4 regions of the Desulfofundulus sp. JL263-se genome follow, and region 2 is predicted to be linked to each of the others. Evidence: riboswitches for the same ligand, from Rfam matches in the RefSeq annotation. Region 2 holds a riboswitch; each other region holds the start of a gene.

Region 1 (5,340 bases), 510 kb from region 2:
GGCAGAGGTAATCTGTTCGCTGGAGGCGGACAGCTGCTGCACACCCTCGCTGACCTGTTTGGCGCCGGCGGCCACGTCTCTTATCATCGTCGTATTCTTCTCCACCGCCTTAATAATTTCCTCCAGGGCGGCTCCGGCGTTATTGGCCACCTGCACCCCTTCGTTCACTTCCGCCACGCTGTGGTCAATGGCCGTAACGGCCTCTCCCACACCTACCTGTATCTTTTCTATCAAACCTGTAATCTCATTCGCCGCCCCGGCCGATTGCTCCGCCAGCTTGCGAACTTCCTCGGCCACAACGGCGAATCCCCGGCCGTGTTCCCCGGCCCGGGCCGCCTCGATGGCGGCATTTAAAGCCAGGAGGTTCGTCTGGTCCGCTATGTCAGTGATGGTACTGATGATCTGCCCGATCTGGGTGGACTGTTCTCCCAGGTTTTTGACGGCAGCGGCAACGGTCTGTGCCGAGCGGGCGATAGAATTGATTTTTTCCACCGTTTCCTGCACGGCCCGGTTGCCCTCTTCCGCCACCTGGCGAACCTGCTCGGACTCCCCTGCCGCGGTTTCCGCATTTTCCGCTCCCTGACCGGAGGTGGCCGCAACCTCGCTGGTGGTACTGGCCACCTCTTCCACGGTGGCGCTCACCTCTTCACTGGTGGAAGCCAGTTCCTGGCCGTGGGAGGCCAGCTTCTCAGAGCTCTTCTTGACGCTGGTAATCATGGATTTCAGGTTTTCTACCATTTCCTGGAATGCTGCGGCCAGGTTCCCGATTTCATCCTTCCTGCCGCGTCCCGTATCGACCTTCTGAGTTAAATCACCCTGGGCCACAGCCCCGGCTATTTTGCTGAGAGAAACTATGGGCCTGGCAATGTAAGTGGCAATGATAACAGAAATGAGCAACATTATTATGACGGCACCCAGGGTAAACAGTACTGATATCCTTTTAATTTGGGCCAGGGGCGCCATAACGTCGGCGGTATTGGCCGTTTGGAATATGGACCAGTTGGCGATTTTTATGGGAGCATAGGCCGCTTCTTTACTTACCCCCTGGAAAATATACCGGCCGTACCCCTCTTCACCTGCCGCCGCCTTCTTTCCCAGCTCGTACAGGGAATCACTCTGTTCCCATATCTTTTTATTATTCACCCACTGTTTATCCGGGTGGGCAATTATGGTCATATCACTGTTAATTATAGTACCATAACCGTGGCCCCCTATGTTCATTCCCCTGACCAGATCCTGTAAATACTCCAGGGTAACCGTGACTGCCAACAAACCCACCGGTGACAAACTATCGTTATCTTGATAAATGGGAGCGGCTATGGCCACTACCATTTGTTTCGAGGACTTGCTTATAATAGGGTCGGAAACAACGATCTTGCCGGTTTGCATCACTTCCTGAAAATATTCCCGGTCAGATATGTCATAGATTGTATCCCCACCGGTAGTGGTATGGGCACTGCCGGTGCTGTCCGACACCACAAACATTTCATAATCAGAGTGGCGCCGGGCAATTTTTTCTAAAACCGGGTATTGTCTTTCCCAGTCCATGCTCTTTATGGCCGGTGTATTGGCCAGGGTGACCACTTCGTTTTCAATACCTTTCAACCAGTTAGTGACCACTTCGGCATTATGCCGGACCCCGTTGGAGGCGGCTTCAGTAATTTCAGCCTTTAAAATGGAGGCCGCCCGGTTATAGTTCAGCCAGGATAAGGATATTAAAATCAGTGCGGTAACCAATATTAAAATCAGTGACAATTTTGTCTTAATGCTGTTAAACATGATATCTACCCCTTTTTTTGAACAGTGTGAAAATTAAACTCCTCTCCCCCTGCATGAAATTCTACGCGACCAGTCCTTTAAAATACCCCCTCCTTCCCCGATACATAAGCATAAGGGCCATAGATACACTATGGCCCTTATGCTTAAACACAATATTTAAGCAGCCTGGCAGCCATAGCGTGAAAGCCTTAGGCCCATGACTTTGCGCCCCGGCCTTTCGGCCGGTTTGCCCGGTTTTTAAGTTTTAGTAAAAAAAACTATATTAGTAATAATACCATAATATTATAAAAATTATAAAGTTCTTTGTACAAAACTTCGATAAATATAATCATAAATCAACTAAGTAGAACGCCTTTCACCTTTTTCCTGCCGCCGCATACAATAAGTAGAAAATTCATTGCGGTGGAAGGAGGGTGGGTAATTGCCCAATAATATCAACCCCTTCACATTATTTTTAATTCTCATTCTGCTCACACTCAGTACTGACAGCCAGGCCGGTGCAAAGCTGCGATTTTTAAAAGATTTTTCAGAGCAAACCTATCGCACTCTGGCCGCCATGCGGGAAGGCATTGACGCCATGTATGACAGTTTCCAAAAGGCCCGGTCAATGTTTGCGAGCCCCTCCCGCTGATGGAGAGTGAGTTAATTGGATATGGATAAATTACTGCGCTGGCAGGAATTTGCCCAAAAAATGTACGGTAAAGATTTCTGGTCGGAGATATTTAACAATGAATTTTTGTCCGGTTTTTGGAAAATGCTCGCGACAGAATCAAATTTCCCGCGAGCCGATGTTTTTAAAAACCAAACAGAAATTATTGTCTTAATAGAAATACCGGGATTAAATAAAGATGACATAAAACTTACTGTTTTAGGAGACCGCCTGCGAATAAAGGGAGTTGTCCGGCCCCCCTATCCAAACCATACCAGTATAACTGCCGAGAGGTTTTACGGGCCCTTTGAGCGGACAATTCAGCTGCCGGAAATTGTAAGCGGGGAAGGGGTTTCGGCAAAATTCAACAACGGGCTGCTTGAAGTGCGCTTACGCCGCGATCCACGCGCTGCCGCGCAGAACATAAAAATAGAATAAAAAATAAATGTAGGGATAATTATGTCCTGTGGCACGATCAAAAAACTTAAAAGCTTACTGGGGCATTTAGCACAAAAAGTTTGCGGTGATCGCAGAAATATCGAGAAAAGGTTGCGCAGGCTGGAAGAAAAAGTACGGGATTTGGAACGAAAAAAGCCTGAATGCCCCCTGGTAATAGAACAGCTCTACGTGGAAAAAATTGAGGTTGATAAAGTAGAATTAAACAACAATATCGGCGCCATGGGAATAAAAGAATTGAGCGGGATGCTGAATATCGGGGCCAATTACGGCGGGAGAATCCCGCCGCAGGGCGTAAAGAAACAGGGAAACGATTCGCCGCCCCCCGGGTCCGGAGTTGAGAAGCGGCCCAAGCCGGGGAAAGAACTCAAATGTAATATAAGTTATAAAGAAAACAGAGAAAAATCCCGTAATGTGAACGGTGATTGCTAAAAATATCCGGGATATTTTGTTCCCGGATATTTTAATTTTTCAAAAAATTTTTTATTGCTTAATGTAACCTTTTCCTTCACAGCCGAATATTGTAAAACCAGTAATAAAAACTTAATATTTAAGGAGGTATTTTATCTATGGGTTACGGTTCCGGACCTGTAGGAAGACCCGGCAGCAAGCCTGCCAAAACCATGGGATTCCCCTTCTTCCCCTGGCTTTTTATTCTCCCCTGGCTGTTTCTTTTCCCCTGGTTCTTTTTCCCCATCTTAGGGGTTGAGCAGCAAGAAGCGGAAAAAGAATAATTATGTCTCATTCCGCGGAACGCCCCTTTTACGGGGCGTCTCACTTTTTATATCATATCGGGAGTAAAAAAAATAGAAACCCAAAACCTTATAAGGAATGGGTTTCTATCCTTATCCCATGGAAATGCTGGCTAATTTATAATTTTAGTGTTATTTACTGGCAACAGGGAAGCAGAAGGGAAGCATACCGAATACCAGCAGAATCAAGATCAAGAAAAGAATGAACGCCCCGTCAAAGTTGGGGAATGCCCCGCCATAACCCATATAAAAAACCTCCTTAACTTTTTAACTGTCTAATTGGAGCTATTTATCAACAACGGGAAAGCAGAAGGGAAGCATACCGAATACCAGTAAAATCAAGACCAGGAAGAGAATGAAGGCACCGTCAAAATAAGGGTACGGCATATTAAATAACCTCCTTAATATTTTAATTGTTTAATTAGCAGGCTACTTGCTGGCAACAGGATAGAAGAAGGGAAACATGCCGAACACCAGTAGAATCAGGATCAAGAAGAGAATGAACGCTCCGTCAAAATTCGGAAATGCTCCGCCAAATGCCATTTATATTCCTCCTTTCCTTGTTTTTGTCTTTTGACAGTACTAAAAATATGCACCCGTATTACAAAATGTTACTTGTCTTGAAAAATTTAAACAAAATTTTGGGAATTAATTTAGTTAAGGTCCTGCTTGTAAACCCGGTAAAGCTTGATAATTTCCCCCCCGAACACCGGCTTGATAATTCTTCTTTTTACAGCACTGTTGCTTTCAGCCACCTGGGACGCCTCCCCTCCGGTAAAGCCCAATTTTTTGCACCGTTTATAAAACTCCTTCAACACAAGCCAGTGAAGACCCCTGTGTTGAAATTGAGGCACTACCCCCCCGATAGCCAGCCTTATTTTCCCCCCGCTGCCATCCTTGCGTGGTTTTTTGTAAGGAATGGAAAAAAGCATGCCGGCCGGCTTCCCTTCTACCTCCATAATAATGAATAAATCGGGTGGGACGTAAGAAGACGCGTTCTTTAAAAATCCCCGGACATCATTGAAAGTCATTGGAATAAAACCCCACATCTTGGAGAAGGCTTTATTAAATATTTCTTGCAACAGTTTTGCTTCCCTGAAAAGTGCCCTGTAATTCACGGAACGGATAACAACACCCGGCGGCTTTTTAGCCCGCTCCAGCCTTTCGGGGAGGGATTCGGGGAGTTCCCAGTTAAAACATTCCAAATCGTGAATTTTGGTAAGCCCCGCTTCTTCTATTAAATTCTGGTAGTAAGGGGGATTATAAGGTATTTCCCTCTGGAGTTCGCGGTCAAAGCCTTTTATTAATAACCCCACCTGCTCGTTGGTATTCAGCGTGGCCGGGCCAATCATAACCTGCTTGCCGTTTTCCCTGAGCCATTCCGCCGCCGCCCCGAGGAGCGCTTTAGCCGCCGGTGGGCTGTCAATGCACTCAAAGCAGCCCCAAAATCCTTCCTCCGGTCTGGGATTCAAGCTGTCTATGGACGCGGTTACCCGCCCCACCGGCCGGTCCCCGTCCAGGGCAACAAAATTGGCAAAGCGCACGTGCTGCAGCACCGGGTTTGCCAGGGGCATAAAGCGCACCCTGGTGGCAGCGCTGCTTGCCGCGGGTGGGACGGCCCCTTCCCCGTAAACCAGGGAGGGTACTTCCAGAAACGCCTCCATGGCGGCACTGTTATTTACCCTCACGATTTTAAGTTCCATG
Region 2 (5,340 bases):
TTAATTAGAAGGTACCGGGACAAAAAAGTGGTAATATATCACCGGGAAGTGATAATTATGCCAGTTACCATGAAAGATATCGCCGACCTAATGGGAAATTTTACAAGGCGCCTTATTAGCAGCGGCTACCGGCCGGAGTCCGTGAAAAGGGCGGTTGCCAAGAACGCCAAGCTGATGGCTCACTCCGTAATAATCGACCAGATCTTAAAACCGGGCGATTGCCAATCATGTCAAACTACCCACGGGTGCACCGAGTGCACCATCTACCAGGAGGGTGCCACCAGGAGGGTACCGGGACACGGCAATCCCAGTTCACCCATTATGTTTATAGGGGAAGGGCCGGGAGAACACGAGGACATGTTCGGCATCCCTTTCATCGGAATTGCCGGGACGGCTTTGACCATGTGGCTGGAAAAAATGCCCTTAAAAAGGGAACAGGTCTACATAACCAATGTGCTCAAGTGCCGGCCCAGGAATAACCGCACTCCAAACCCCAGTGAGTGCCAAACCTGTATCAGGGAACACCTGCAGCAGGAAATTAAAATGATAAAACCCAGGGTAATTGTGGCCGTCGGAGGAGTGGCCTTGAAGGGATTAATTCCGGAAGCCCCCGGTATAACTCAGGCCAGAGGAAATTGGTTTACTTATAACGGCATACCTTTAACCCCTATTTTTCACCCGGCCTATGTCCTTCGCAAGGTTAATGCCGAGTTTATCGAAGTAAACAAGCTGGTATATAAAGACCTTGTGCAGGCATATTCCAGAATATAGTATCCTGACTGAACCAGCGTCAATAATCAGCTTACATATCTTTTAGGAGGAACTTGCAGCCAGCCTTTTATTTTTCCATATTTGCACAAATTGTTAAATATATCTAATTCTTCCTTTAAAAAATCAATAAACATATCGCGCAGAGGATCATTGGTAACTATTGAACGAACAGTACGAATATGATCCTCCAAAAAGTTCTGTATGCCCATAAAAATTTGTTTAAATATGAATTCATCTTCTAATATTTCACTATTTGCAGTAATATTCACGCTTTTAGGCGGCCTGTCAGGTAAAGCCATTTTAAATTTGTTCATCTCTTTTTCCAATTTATCCACTTGTTTTTCTAAAGTACTCGCTAACCCTTCCCCTATAATATATCTAAAATCAGGGTCGTGAACAAAATTCTGGTATATTTGGGTCATTTGTATAATATCGTACCTGGTAACCAGGTGATCCCACAACAAAAATGCTTCCCCAGTACTTAATACAGGCTTTCTGGCAGTTTCTGCCCTTCCTATATGGAAGTTACCTATTTGAACCATGCGAACACTCCTTATAAAAGAGTTATAACGTGTTTATTTAGACACTAAATATTTTATCTCAAAATCCTTCCTTTAAACGTTAAACAAATTTCCATAAAAAGCAACCGGTCTGGCGCCCGGTTGCTGTTTGGGAGAATTTTTCCACGAAAGTATTATCTTTAACAAGCAGGATTTAACTTGGAAAATTTCTCCCAAATTTGGGAGAATTTTTCCACGAAAGTATTATCTTTAACAAGCAGGATTTAACTTGGAAAATTTCCCCCGAAAGGTGAGTATATTCTCCGGAGGAAAAAGTGGGTTGAGGTTAGAAATAAGGAACTCCGGGTTGGTGAGTTTTTCGGGAGGGCCTTTGTGTGAGCTCTACTACCGAAAAAGGAACTAGAAAAAGCGGGGGATGAGAGTACTCCGGCATTTATTCCACAATATACCCTTTATTAAGCCTTTTCGCCTTTGTTGATGCCAAGCTTGATCTGTTGATTGCATTTTCCACGACTTCGTAAAAATTTTTTGCCTTGCCGGGAAATTTACTGCCGGCAGCGCAAATACCCGCCGATACGGTAACGGGGACCCCGAACCCGGAAGTTTCAGCGGCTATTTTACTTATAACTTCACTTGTGAGGGTCTCGGCTTCTTCGAGTTTTTTAAGGGTGACGATGACAAACTCGTCACCGCCGTACCTGCACACATAGTCGCGTCCCTGTTCCGTATTTTCCCGCAGTATTCTCGCTATCTCCTTGAGGCACCTGTCACCGTAAATATGCCCGTACTTTTTGTTTAACTCCCCGAAATTATCAATATCAAGTAAAATGACGGAAATCTGCTGCCCTTTGCTTAATATCCCGGCGGCAAGTCGATATATGTATGCAGAATTATAAGCCCCGGTAAGCGGGTCGTACAATTGACTGGTATACTTCACTAATTGGGCCTTGGTTAGAATTCCCACCAATTTGCCGTTTTCCAATACCGGTAAACGTTCGATCTTGTGCTCTTCCATTAAACCGGCGGCATCCCAGGTTGTATCCAGTGCCGAGCAACAAATTACCCTCCTGGTCATTGCATCGGCTACAATCCTGTTGGGATGGTGGAACCGTACATCCCTTGATGTGATAATACCCACCAGATTTTCATTTTCAACAACCGGCAGTCCCCCTATATCATGCCTCTGCATATATTTTGCGGCCTGCAAAACACTTTCTCCGGGGCCAATTGTAAACACTGGAGTTGTCATGATATCTTTTACACGAAACATCTACAGATCAACTTCCTTTGAAACGGAAACTGTAACACTTATTTTTGCTTTAATCAAAGATTCTTCACTGGTTAATTTGTTAGCTTCTTCAAGTATGAAATCGAGCAATATATCCCGTGATATCCAGTTAAAAAGAATGCTTTTGACAACTACGGCTTCTACAGGGCTGTCCTGGACTGGTATTATCTCATACTGCCCGGGAGCGAGGGCATCCACCATCCTTCGCACCGCCTCGGGACCTATGGGTGCACGCCTGCCAATTAACAACACATCCTGCATTGGAGGAAGGTCAAATTCGGAAAAATGGACTTCCAGCTCAGCTTTCCTTCTGCCGGAACCTACTTTCTTCTTATCCACCATAAAAACCTCTTTTCAACCTATGCCACGGAGAAGAATATCAATATCTAAATATTCACCAAAATTCCGCACATTGTAACGGTTTTTCAAAAAATCCAGTATAAATGTTTCAAATGCTTCCACCAAATACGGTGCAAACTGGGTACCTTTATTTGCGTTCAATTCTTGCAGGGCACCGGTTAACGTTCTTGTTTCCTGGTAGGGGCGAGAACTGGTCATGGCATCAAATGCGTCTGTTATGGTTACAATACGAGCTAGTTCCGGTATTTCTTCCCCGGACAGGCCTTCATAACCCTTTCCGTCCCAGCGCTCATGGTGATAAAGAATTATGGGCAGGTACCTGCGGGCATTTTTAAACTGGCTGATCATTTTAGCACCTAAAACCGTATGTTGTTTAATAACCGCAAATTCTTTTCCTGTTAGCCTGCCGGGTTTATTTAAAATACCTTCATCAATGCAGCTTTTACCGATGTCATGGAGCAAAGCACCAACGGCCAGTGTTTTTATTTGCTCGGAAGTATGGCCGAGATATTCGGCCAATTTTATGGATAAATAACACACGTTGCGAGAATGTTCGAGCAAATCTTCGGAAAACCCTTTTAAAATGGTTTTGACAAGTTCCGGATTGAAGTGCAATTTTTTTACCCCCACGGTAACACAAGGCATATTCATCGAGGCAGGGGGGAATACATACTATAGTTAAAAATAACACTGTTTCTCCCGCAGCCTGGCGATCATGGTGCTTGTACGCACTTTAGACCCATGGCTTTGCGCCCTACTCTTTCGATGTAGTTTGCCTTTGTGAAACAGATATTTTGAACTACAGGAATTATTATACAACTACCGGGCGACAAATTTCAATAAAACTAAACCGGCAGTGTAATTAATTGGTCTTTTTGTTCCAAAATCTTGGAAAATTTGCGGAGATTTACATGAGGAAATTCCATGCTGAAAAAAATTATTGGTGAAAATATACGCCGCCTCAGGCGACAACAGGGATTAACTCAAAAAAAAGCGGCACTCCGTGCCGGCTTTACCCCCTCCTATTGGGGATATCTTGAACGTGGACAAAAAAACCCGTCCGTGGAACTTATCGAAAAAGTTGCAGATACCCTCGATGTTGAGCCATACCTGTTATTCGTTGATTCACCGGACAAAAAACTGCCTGCCGAACTAATGCAATTACTTTACAGAATAAGCAGTATGGGATCCCAGCATATTGAATTTGTTACCACGGTCTTAAAAGCTTACGTAAAAACACTCAAAGAATAGCGAAAAACCGTAACCGGCAGTTTACCGCCCGGTCCGCCGGAAAAAATTATAAACCGCCTCGGCAGCCCGGCAATTCATGCCGGGAACCGCAGCCAGTTCTTTTATACTGGCCTTTTTAATTTCCTCTATGGTACCAAAGGCTTTCAACAATTCCCGGCGCCTTTTGGGCCCTATACCCTCCACCTCGTCCAGAAGGGAGCGCAAGGTCTTTTTATCTCGCACTTTGCGGTGATAAGTCACGGCAAAGCGGTGAGCTTCGTCCCGCAGCCGCTGCAGCAGGTGCAGGGCCCTTGAGCCCCCCGGCAACCTCACCGGTTCCGGTTTTCCCGGTATAAAAATTAATTCCTCCCCTTTAGCCAGCCCGAAAGCGGGAATGTAATCATAGCCTGTCTCCTGCATGGCAGATATTGCGGCTGAAAGCTGCCCCTTACCGCCGTCCACCAGCACCATCTGGGGCAGGCGGTAAAATTTTGCTTCTTTGGTGGATAATTGACCGGTGTTAATCAATTCCTTTTCCTCTTTGGCCCTGGTAAAACGGCGTTTTATAACTTCTCGCATAGCCGCGTAATCATCGGCCCCTTCTACGGTTTTTATCTTAAACTTGCGGTACTGGCCCCTGGCCGGCCTGCCTCCCTCGAAAACAACCATGGAGGCAACGGCGCTGGTCCCCTGGATGTTGGAAATATCGTAACACTCCAGCCGCTCCGGAAATTCTTCCAGCTCCAGGGTCCCGGCCAATTCCTCCAGCGCCTCCCTCGTATCCTCCCGGCGAACAAGCCGGCCGGCCTCTTCTTCCTGCAGCACCAGCAGGGCATTTTTTCCAGCCATTTCCACCAGTTTCCTTTTCTCTCCCCGGCGGGGAACCCTTATATACACCTTACCGCCCCGGCGCTCCGAAAGCCACCGGGAGAGCAGATCTATTTCTTCTTCCAGCAACTCCTCCACCAGTATTTCCCGGGGAATAAATTCCGCCCGGTGGTAATATTGCTTGAGAAAAGAAGTAAGAATTTCAGCCCGCTCCAGGTGTTCCGTTCCGTCCAGAATAAAGTGGTCCCGCCCGATGAGCTTTCCCCCCCGGATAAAAAACACCATAACGCATACCGCCGACGTGCCCCGTCCCATGGCCACCACATCCTGGTCCTCCTGCCC
Region 3 (5,340 bases), 210 kb from region 2:
CTACGGATACACAAGGCCGACCTGACCAAGCTATGGCATAAACACGGCTTACCAAAGGAATTTCTACCTAATGAGATCAGAGCTTGTGATGCTTTCCGTCGGGCCACGGCATCAGCACAAAAAACCGTAATCGTTAACTGGCAGGGCAGGCAGTACACCGCAAGGCTCATGGTGAGAGAAGTTAAAAGTGATATAAAAGAAATAGTTCGGCTGTTAGTCCGGGAGGTCGTGGATACGAGGAATGAAGTTTTGGAATATGCTACTGTTGGTAAGATGGTCTTTAATCGAGAAAAGGAATCCATGGGGATACAATGTAAGAATGGCTTTTTAACCGACTTGGACTACCAAAAGATACTGGAACAAACTGTTACCACCTTTAACGAATACGTAAACTACCATACCCGGGACACCATTCGTAATATCGTCAACAAGGTTATTCGCTCCACAAACCCGGTGAGAATCATTCCCCGCTCCCAGGGAAAATTCATCCCCAAAAGGGCTCACGGTACACTCCTTGGGTTACAGGGGTTGCTGCAAGACCTAAAACCCTATTCCACTACCCAGGAATGCTGTATGGACCTCATACCTATTGTAGATACCGCAGAACAGCGACAACTGGTTGCCCGGCGCGTAAATTCGGAACTTGGTGCTGAACTGGATGAAATGGTAGCCGAACTCGCTGAACAGTTAAGTTCAACTAACAAGAACATTAACATTGAAGCCGTACAGCGCATGGCCAACCGGGCCCAGGACATACAGCGGCGGGCCTTGGAATATGAGAAGTTATTAAATGTCAGGCTTTCTGTATTACGTAGCCAACTTGCTGAATTTATTAAAAGGACTAAGGCTTCTAATGTGCTCGAATCCAAAGAAAATATCAGTATTTGTTAAGCCATTAGGGCGCCGTTAATAACAGCGGCGCCCTTTAACTTTACGCCTTTACTATAAATACAGAAGTAAAGTATGTACGGTCCCCACAAGATATACTTACAACTTATTACTGAATGAGATGAGGTTTCTGGATAGGGAGCATTTCCGGGTTATATTGTTAAATACCAAAAACCGGATATTTAAAATTGAAACGATATCGATAGGCACGCTAAATTCATCAGCCGTCCATCCCAGAGAGCTTTTTAAGTCTGCGATTAAAAACAGCGCTGCCGCAGTAATTCTAGTGCATAATCATCCCAGCGGGGACCCTACTCCAAGTAGTCAGGATATTATTGATGTAACCCGGCGGTCAGCTGAGGCCGGTGAAATCCTAGGTATTGAATGCTGGATCGTGTTATAATCGGCGATGGCGTCTTCACTAGCCTTAAGGAAAAAGGATTGCTATAAAAGCTAATATCACATGTTATAAAAAAGGCTTCCATTTATCTGTTAACCGTCTTCTGTTTTCAAGCACCGTATAAACTTCTATTACCAACTATAGGTTAAACTGAATACCGGCATACCTCTTAAGTTCGGCTACGGTTTCATCATGGGACATGGCCTTGCGGCAAGGGCGGTCACTAGTTATGTTGTCGTAGGAGTCGGCATGGTTAAATAGACACTCCAAAGAAATTTCTTTCTTCTTTTAGCCCTAAGGATAACCTTCACTGTTCTACCATTTGTGGTACTTTAGGAGATCCCATCTGCGATAAGCACCAGATTTAGTGTGAAATTGTATTTACACTCGCATACCTCCGGCAAAAGGATAACCCACCTTTTTTATAAGCCCTTCTTCCTGTATGTAATATTAGTAGAAAATGCTTAAATGTTAGAGTACCAGCCGTGGGTAAAACCCCTCTCTTACAAAGCACTCCACAAAGCTTTTACCATAAAATACACCAGGATAAGCACCAAAATCGGCCAGGCGTATGACAGTAGGAGAATGCCCAGCACCACAATCAGACCCACTGCTAGTATTTTCGCCAGTAACTCCAGCATAGGAGATCAACTCCGTTACTTTATAAGATAATAAATCACCGTGGCAAGACCTGCTGCACCCGTAACCCAGATAAGTTTTTGGATTACAGAAGCTATTACCTCTTTTCTTACCTGTCGGTAAAAGTCTCCCGGCAGCTGTTTTAGTTCTCGATTACGGACCACAGCCTTAAAAGCCTCAGCCCTGGAGCGGTTAATCAGAGTATGTATAGATTTGATTTCAGGCCAGAAACGCCCATTCTCTTTAAGGTAGGTAGCAAGGACCCAGATAAGGGTTAAAAAACCGTCCGAAAGCTGCTCACCTGGAAATTCCTCCCTGCCCTCCTTTAGCTCGTTGTACTTGGTAGCAGTGAAGTTCAGCAGGGACTTATACAGCGAATCAGCCTCTACTGTCTTTACGGACGGGGTACCTGCGTAAGCTATAATTCTCGCTGCAATATCTTCCAGAGTTAGAGAACATATGCTCTTAAGGTCACTGCACTCAAGAGCATGGCTCAAGTCAGAGAAAATATAGAGGTATTTATCTACCGCTTTTTTACGCTTGCCGCTGTTCCAATCCTTTTCGGCTGACTTAACCAGTACAGCAGCATAATAAATTGCTGTAAAGTATCCTATACTCCTGCCGTTTATTTTTACCCGAGCAACTGGATGAAAATTAGTTACATATTCATACAATTCAGATATAGCAGTTGACGCCTTTTCTAACTCATTATTACTAAGCATTTTCGAAATGTTATTTGATATATAGTCAAACCATTTTTGGACTTGATTCTGTGCTTTCGGCACAAGATTTATATAAAACCGCTTACTTTCCAGGTCTACACCTTTGAACTCCAACCCAAGGGCCGGGAGGTCTTCTGTGAGCTTCTCCGCTAGCCCGCCGAAAAAGGTCAATAAAGTAAGCTTGTAGGCTTCTTCATAGAAGTTAAGAAATTGTTTTAGCTGTTTTATGAATTCTTTCTCTCTATTATCTATATTATTTACTGCATTAACCAGTTTTCTATCATGACCAAATGCTTCGTTAATAATCCCCCTGGCTATTCGCCCTCCAACAAAGGGAATGGGAATAGCAATGGCCCCAAGGATAGAACCTGCCACGGTTGCTACTTTTTTTACATCCTTTTGTGCAGATATTTCCCGGGTAGTCTCAACAAATTGATGCATACTTATTGTTAATTCCCTCAGCTTACTTGCAAGCTCTTTGGAATGTATAGCCATCGAAGACCGCAGGAGTCCCGCCAGTTTATCCGAAAAGCAGTACCGCTGAGCTAATCTTTTGTCCGGGAGGTTTTTAGCTAGACTATCAAGGAGTACCTTATATTCATTTAGTAGGTGTGTAAAGTCAAATAACTGCTCTATTTCCTCGGCAAGCTCTTTTGGGTTTGCCACACGGAAATATGTCTCCATGAGCTCTTTAAAGGAAAGAGTGCAATCTTCACGTTTAGCCTCTCGCTCTAACTTAACAAGCTTTGAAAGCCTTGATTCTATCGGTGCTATCGCTTTTTTTACATCTGCACTGGCCTTTGCAGGGATATATTTTGCAAGGTAATTAAAAATATTGGAAGGCAGTTTTTGTTTCAAGTGATTTTCCAGGTCGCGGTACTGCGATTTTGGCTGGCGAAAGTAAGTTTCAAGTTGTGCATAGCTTACTTTCATATTAACCCCCCAACATTTAGAACAAGTCGAAAATATCGAGGCCGCTGCTGACACCATCTATGGCATCAAGACCTTCAAGAATGTCGTGCACCTCAGAGAAATCTAAACTTGTACTCATATTTTCTACGTGGCCCAGAGGGCTAAAATCCCTTATGAAATCCACTTCTGGGTATTCGATATCGGCATGGTTTGAACTTTCGGACACGACGGTTTCGCCCCCCATCCCATTGGATGCCGAAGAAAAGACGAGGTGACCGTCTTGGAACACTGAATGCCCGCCCATGGCATTTGGCATGGATGTAAGCTCTATCCCACCATCTGCACTTTCAAAAGTTTCTCCTCCAAAAACATTAGGACGTGAACTGCCAATTTTATGTCCCAAAACGCTGCTTCCCTCATAAAAATCAAATCCACCGAAATGATTACGCTGAAGAGAACCGGCAATTATACTTCCTTGGCTACCAAGCGCGTCGATTATGTCATAACTGCCATCAAGGTTTTCCTGCACGATGAATGACTTGTCACCAAAGATATCGCCAACCCAGTAGTCGCCAAGTGTATCTCCGACCATTGGTAAGGACATTAACCCAGAAGTCATATTTAAGCCTGTCATTTTACCGAATATAAAACTATACAGGGCTGCAGACATTTTTTTCTCACCTTCCTAATTTATTTATGAGTTGCTCTTTTGAGGCATATGTAACCTATTACTCTATTTGATGGGAGCCGCAAAGCAAAGCGATGGCTTCTGCGCTGGCCCCTATAAACATGGGTGCAGGGCTCCATATCAAGGGTAGCTGCTCGATCTTTTTTAGAAAGAACAAACTTTCTGTCATTTATAGGAAAGGAGCCTGTTGGGTTAGGTATTTTATTTTAGTAATCACTAAAAGCAGAAAAAACGACCATGCTGCTTATGGCCGCTTTTGATTAAAAATCAAGCATTCTTTAAGCAGCTTGGCAGCCATAGCTTTCAAAGCCTTAGGCCCATAGCTTTGCGTCCCGGTCTTTCGACCGGTTTGCCCGGTTTTTAAAAATAAAGCTAACAAGAATATACAATAAGATGGCGAAAGTAAACTTGATATATTTAGCAGTGTAAAGGTACTAGGTGTCATAATGCCAAATATTGTTGAAATGTGTTGGCATATACTGCTTAATAAGGTAAGTTATTCTAATAATTCAATATTTCTATACATTATATAAATTTCCTGCAAAGAATTAGAACTTTTTTGCCATTTTATAAAGCTTTAAATCCTATAATTACAGAGTATTTTTCATTTCGCGGAATAAGCGAAACCAAATCTGCTGGAAATATAGATACACAAGCTTGAGAGGGATAATGGTATGGATACAGTTACCCCGGAGCGGTTAACGGAATTTGAACAATACTTAATTAGCACCGACAAAAAGACCAGCAGGTGAGTCTATTTTCTCTCTGGTATGAAAATCAATGGGAGAAGTCTTCTCCCCTTCCTGCCTTACACCCGTTGAGTTTAGCAAGTATAAACGCTTGCTTAATGAGTAATAAGAAACCAGCCACTTATAATAAAGCAATGGTAGCCCTTAGTATTTTGTAAATGGGCTATTAAAAGGAGGATATTGCCAGCATGGCCTAGAAGGAGAGCGAAATGGTTATCAAAGAAGGAACAGCTGCAGCTATTGCGGGCTATCTCAAAGAAGTATGATATTTTCAGGGATGCTGCGGTAATCATGCTTATACTCCAAGGAAGGCTGCGGGTGTCCGAAGGTGTTTACCTTAAG
Region 4 (5,340 bases), 1.5 Mb from region 2:
TGGAATTAATTTTTTCCACGGTTTCCTGCACGGCCCGGTTGCCTTCCTCCGCCACTTGCCGTACCTGCTCGGATTCTTCAGCTGCGGCTTCTGCACTTTCCGCCCCCTGGCTGGAGGTGGCCGCAACTTCGTTGGTGGTGCTGGCCACTTCTTCCACGGCAGCGCTCACTTCTTCGCTGGAGGAGGCCAGTTCCTGGCTGTAAGAAGCCAGTTTATCGGAATTATCTTGAATATCGGCAATCATGGTTTTTAGATTATCCACCATTTTCTGAAATGCTCCTGCCAGAAAACCGATTTCGTCCTTACTCTTGCCGGTCACGTCTACCTTCTTTGTTAAGTCTCCCCGGGCAACGGCTTCAGCTGTTTGACTCAGCTTTATTATGGGTTTGGATATGTAGTTGGCAATGAGCAGGGCGATGCCTAGCATGATAAGCATGGCAATTAGGGTTACCGAAAGGTTAGCATTACGGATAGTTCCCAGGGGTGCCAGTACGTCTGCTATGTCTGCTGTCTGAGCAATAGACCAACCGGTTGTTTCCACCCGGGCAAAGGCCAGCATTTTTTCGCTACCCTGATAGGCATAAGTCCCGTAACCCTTTTTTTCCTCAGTCATGCGACGAACCAATTCCGTTAAGCGGCTGTCACCGGCACTGGCGAGTTTTTTATTACCCACCCATTTGTTATCGGGATGAACAATGGTAGTCATGTCCGAGTTTTGTATGAATCCGTACCCGTACCCGCTTATCTTCATTTCTTTAACCAGTTCTTGCAAGTAGCCCAATGCAACACAAACACCCACTAATCCACTTGGTGTTGTTTCATTCCCCTTATATGTTGGGGCTACCACTACGATAATATCGTTACCCGTGGCTTTACTTACTATAGGATCAGAGACAACAGGTTTGCCTGTTTCCATAAGTTCCTTAAAATAGTCTCTGTCTGCAATATTGAAAGTTGTGTCGTTTGTCCCTGCGCTGTCACCATTCCTGTCGGAGGCATAAAGTAATTCAAATTCATTATGCTTTTTCTGCACACGTTTTAAAAGCGGCAGGTATTGTTCCGGATCACCACTCTTGACAGCTTCAGTTTCAGCCAAATCTTCAACTTCTTTTATGATACCTTCCAGCCACTTGTCCACAATTTGGGCATTATACTCGGCATTATTGGCCGCCGCTTTCGATAATTCTTCTTTAAGAATATTTGACGCTTTCCCGTAATTCAGGTAGGAAACGGCCCCCAATGCCACAACTGTGGTAACGACAATTATAAGCATTAATTTTAACCTTAGACTATTCAAAAAGCACCATCCTTTCAATAGGTTGTAAACTATATAAATTAATCCAGTATCTTATCCGGGGCTAAAAGTAAAATTATATTATCTTGCTGGTGGATAATGCCATCAATAAACTGGTACCCGGTATTCATTGATTCCGGCTCTTCTAATTCATTTTCGGAGTACTGGGTTACCGAAAAAACATTATCAACAATTAAACCAATTTTTACTTTATCCTTTTCTAAGACTATAATTCGAGAATCCTTATCTAACTCGCTCTCCTCCAGACCAAGGCGTAAACTTAAGCTCATAACAGGAATAACCGAACCCCTGAGGTTTATTATCCCTTTGTAATAATGTTCCATATTTGGAACTCTGGTTACTTCCATTACCCGAATAATTTCTGATACATTACTTACGGGCAACGCGTATTGCTGATTATTTAACCCGAAAACAACTATCTGGTTGTTTGCAGTCAAGCAACTTCCCTCCCAAAATACTAAGGTAACATTCCGTATAAGTTTCTTGTTACATTTTTTTACAAAAGATTGAATTTGCCGTAGACACTAAAAACCTCCACCTCCTTTCAGAAAGTCAAAAGTAACGAAAAAAGCGGCCATACTGCTCGTGACCGCTTAAAACTAACCTTTAAAAATTATTTAAGCAGCCTGGCAGCCATAGCTTAAAAGCCTTAGGCCCACAGCTTTGCGTCCCGGCCTTTCAACCGGTTTGCCCGGTTTTTAATTCTATAATTTACCTTTCCTCTTTTACCCTAAAGATACTATATTCTACATATCTTGTCCTGCACAGATTTAAAATTCAAAATTTTCTGACTAAATCCAAATTTATTATAATCCCGCGTTTCAAGAATTGTAAAACGTCCGTCGCAACCACATGCTATTCCAGGCTGTTCTCCAACAACCAGTTATATTCTTCTATCACCTTTTGCGTCAAGGAACCGGGCCTGCCATTACCAATTTTACGCCCGCCAACATTAACCAGCGGCATAACGCCCATCAATGAATTGGTTAAAAAGGCTTCCTCCGCCTTTTCCAGCTCTTCCGGCAGTACCGGGCGCTCCTCTACCCCGATACCTATTTGACAGGCCAGCTCCACCACTACGCCTCTGACCGTTCCCGGAAGCAAGCCTGAATCAACATGGGGCGTCACCAGCTTTCCATTGAACACCAGAAAAAGATTGCTCACCGTCCCTTCGCACAGGCAGCCGGCATTATTCAAGAATAATCCTTCATCCCACCCCCGCCGGGCCGCCTCCCGGCGTCCCAGGATGTTTTCCAGGTAATTAAGGGTTTTTAAGCGAACTAAGGGAGACCTTTCATTGCGCCGGGTCTTTAAAAAGCCTGCCTTGAAACCTTCCCGGTAAAATTTTTCCTGGTAGGGCTCGCCGGGGCGCACCGTAACAATAACGTTTCCCCCTCCCTCGCCTGCGAATTCGCCCGGCAGCGGCCCTGCCGTAACGGTGAGGCGCAAACTGCCGTTTTCCAGCCGGTTGGCTTCAATGGTATCCTCGAGCATGGCCGCCAATCTCTTTTTGCCGCCGGCAATTTGCAAGCCTATTTCTGCTGCGGAATTTACCAGCCTGTCCAGGTGTTTATCCAGGAAAACCGGCTGCCCGCCCAGCACGCGCATGGTTTCAAAAAGCCCGTACCCGTACAAAAAGCCCCGGTCTGTAACCGAAATCACTGCATTCTCGCGGCTTACAATCTCACCGTTAACACAGATATACTTTCCCACTTTTTTTTACCCCCCTCATTGCGGCCTGTCCAGGCCAAGGGCCCTCATCATGGCCCTGGCCTTGTCCAGGGTTTCTTCATATTCGGCAGCAGGATCCGAGTCGGCGGTAATCCCGCCCCCTACTTGAAAGTAAAGCTTGTTCTCTTTAATAATAATAGTGCGAATAACTATGTTTAAGTCGGCGCAGCCGTCAAAACCTATATAACCTATGGACCCGGTATATATTCCCCTGCGCACCGGCTCCAGTTCCTCGATTATTTCCATGGCCCGTATCTTGGGGGCACCGGTTATGGAGCCTCCCGGAAAAGCTGCTTTCAACAAGTCCACCACGTCCTTGTCTTCCGGCAGCTCTCCTCCCACCGTTGAAACCAGGTGAAATACCGTAGCGTATTCCTCCAGGCGCACCAATTCCGGAACCCGCACCGAGCCCACCCGGCACACCCGCCCCAGGTCGTTGCGCTCCAGGTCGACTATCATCATTAATTCGGCCCTGTCTTTTTCACTGTGCCAAAGTTCCTCCCTTAACATTTTATCCTGCTCCGGAGTTTTACCCCGGGGCCTGGTACCCTTGATGGGCCGGGTTTCCACTTTACCGCCTTCTACTTTTAAGAACCGTTCCGGGGAAGCACATACTACCTTGAACTGGCCGAAATTTAGATATGCCGCAAAGGGGGCCGGGTTGATTTCCCGTAATTTGCAATAAAGTACCCACGGATCGCCTTGAAAGCCCACTGAAAAGCGCTGGGACAGGTTGGCCTGGAAAATGTCCCCGGCGTAAATATAATCAATTACTTTCTGAACAGCCTGCATGTATTCTTCCCTGGTGAAGTGGCCTTCCAGGATTCCGTGATCCAGGTTCCCCATATAGTTTTCCGCCCGGCGGGCTAATAATGCCTCCATCTCATCCAGCCGGGCCCGGGCCCTGGCCACTGCCCGCTCTCCCCTCTCGGGAAGGCCGCTGGAAATAAGATGCACTGCCCCCTGCCGGTGGTCGATTACGGCAATAACATCATAAAACCCCAGGCAGCAATCGGGTGTTTTCAGGTCATCCTCGGCCCGCGCAGGTAATTTTTCCAGGTACCGGCCGAGGTCATAGCTAAAATAACCTACAGCCCCCCCGTTAAAGGGAAAGCCGGTATTGGCGGGCGGCATGGCAAGCTCCTTCATCAGGCGCTGCAGCTCATCTAAGGGCCGGCCCCTGTATTGGCTCATTTTCCCGTCACGCATCACCCTGACCAGGCCGTCCTTGGCCTCAAATACTATAAAGGGAAGTGCGCCGATGAAAGAGTGGTAGCCCAGGCCGCGCACTTCCATCCCGGTATCCAGCAAAAAACTATGGGGCAAATTCCTTAAGGCGCTGTACAGCAAAGGCCCGTCGGCCTTCAGGTCAACTTGCCTTACCAGGGGTAATGTTTCCAACCCACTCACCTCCGCGTAAAGAAAGAAAATTGGCCAGCAGCTTTTTCCCCTCCCCGGTCAATATGGATTCCGGGTGAAATTGAACGCCCTCCACGGTAAAGCACCGGTGCCTTATACCCATCAATTCCCCGTCACCGGTGAATGATGTCGGCTGGAGGATATCCGGCAATCTCTCTTTATCCACCACCAGGGAATGATAGCGGGCAGCCAATAAGGGAGTGGATAGGCCCCGGTAAACCCCTTTGCCGTCGTGCCAGATATTTGAAGTCTTTCCGTGCATGGGGCGGCGGGCCCTTGTTACTCTGCCGCCAAAGGCCTGCCCTATGGACTGGTGCCCCAGGCACACACCCAAAATAGGAATTTTCCCTGCGAACTCCTGTACCACCTCCACGGAAATACCGGCTTCGCTGGGGGTGCAGGGGCCGGGCGATAAAATAATATGGTCCGGCTTCATTTCTTCAATTTCCCCCAGTGTTATCCTGTCATTGCGGAAAACTTCCACCTCCGCCCCCAGCTCAGCAAGAAACTGGAACAGGTTGTAAACAAAGGAATCGTAATTATCCAGAAGCAATACCATTCATCCTACCTCCAGACATTCCCAGGCAGTTTTTACCAATAAAAAAGACCAGTACAAACGTACTGGTCCTCACCCCAAATCTCCGAGTCGTCTCGTCTTTTTCTCAGCTCAACTCGCCTGGCTCAACTCAGCTTTCAGTTGTACGCTTTCAGTTTATTATAGTTCAGAATCCTCTGTCAATAGTTTCAAGAGATATCCAAATCATTTGTCAAATAGTTCAAAAACATTATTTTCAGGCCGCAGGCGATTCCTTTCAACATCCCTCTTTATTTGATTAATAACCAAATGGTCAGTGGGAAAGGCAAGGGGCGGCAAG

The links. A riboswitch is a leader RNA that binds a small molecule or an ion and turns the genes downstream of it on or off. The one in region 2 is predicted to bind cyclic di-GMP.
Region 1: another riboswitch for cyclic di-GMP. It lies ahead of ACX4JR_RS01165 (methyl-accepting chemotaxis protein); the one in region 2 lies ahead of ACX4JR_RS14590 (HD-GYP domain-containing protein).
Region 3: another riboswitch for cyclic di-GMP. It lies ahead of ACX4JR_RS13435 (hypothetical protein); the one in region 2 lies ahead of ACX4JR_RS14590 (HD-GYP domain-containing protein).
Region 4: another riboswitch for cyclic di-GMP. It lies ahead of ACX4JR_RS06440 (chemotaxis protein CheW); the one in region 2 lies ahead of ACX4JR_RS14590 (HD-GYP domain-containing protein).

Annotation. Positions count from the first base shown of each region.
Region 1 is NZ_CM149993.1:215,923-221,262, reverse strand. It holds gene ACX4JR_RS01165 (methyl-accepting chemotaxis protein) at 1-1,779, opposite strand, end outside; cyclic di-GMP riboswitch class I at 1,936-2,020, opposite strand; gene ACX4JR_RS01160 (hypothetical protein) at 2,201-2,410, shown strand; gene ACX4JR_RS01155 (Hsp20/alpha crystallin family protein) at 2,432-2,866, shown strand; gene ACX4JR_RS01150 (hypothetical protein) at 2,888-3,316, shown strand; gene ACX4JR_RS01145 (hypothetical protein) at 3,454-3,618, shown strand; gene ACX4JR_RS01140 (hypothetical protein) at 4,290-5,339, opposite strand.
Region 2 is NZ_CM149993.1:2,805,797-2,811,136, forward strand. It holds gene ACX4JR_RS14570 (uracil-DNA glycosylase) at 58-771, shown strand; gene ACX4JR_RS14575 (DUF3231 family protein) at 798-1,313, opposite strand; gene ACX4JR_RS14580 (GGDEF domain-containing protein) at 1,726-2,541, opposite strand; gene ACX4JR_RS14585 (hypothetical protein) at 2,563-2,922, opposite strand; gene ACX4JR_RS14590 (HD-GYP domain-containing protein) at 2,935-3,555, opposite strand; cyclic di-GMP riboswitch class I at 3,638-3,727, opposite strand; gene ACX4JR_RS14595 (helix-turn-helix domain-containing protein) at 3,865-4,191, shown strand; gene uvrC (excinuclease ABC subunit UvrC) at 4,213-5,340, opposite strand, start outside.
Region 3 is NZ_CM149993.1:2,600,201-2,605,540, forward strand. It holds gene ACX4JR_RS13415 (DUF6744 family protein) at 1-891, shown strand, start outside; partial or broken gene radC (RadC family protein) at 966-1,338, shown strand; gene ACX4JR_RS13425 (hypothetical protein) at 1,792-1,929, opposite strand; gene ACX4JR_RS13430 (hypothetical protein) at 1,945-3,582, opposite strand; gene ACX4JR_RS13435 (hypothetical protein) at 3,599-4,231, opposite strand; cyclic di-GMP riboswitch class I at 4,528-4,613, opposite strand; gene ACX4JR_RS13440 (hypothetical protein) at 5,179-5,340, shown strand, end outside.
Region 4 is NZ_CM149993.1:1,262,035-1,267,374, reverse strand. It holds gene ACX4JR_RS06445 (methyl-accepting chemotaxis protein) at 1-1,273, opposite strand, end outside; gene ACX4JR_RS06440 (chemotaxis protein CheW) at 1,336-1,752, opposite strand; cyclic di-GMP riboswitch class I at 1,933-2,017, opposite strand; gene ACX4JR_RS06435 (aminotransferase class IV) at 2,171-3,028, opposite strand; gene pabB (aminodeoxychorismate synthase, component I) at 3,044-4,447, opposite strand; gene ACX4JR_RS06425 (anthranilate synthase component II) at 4,416-5,024, opposite strand; gene ACX4JR_RS06420 (NUDIX domain-containing protein) at 5,226-5,340, opposite strand, start outside.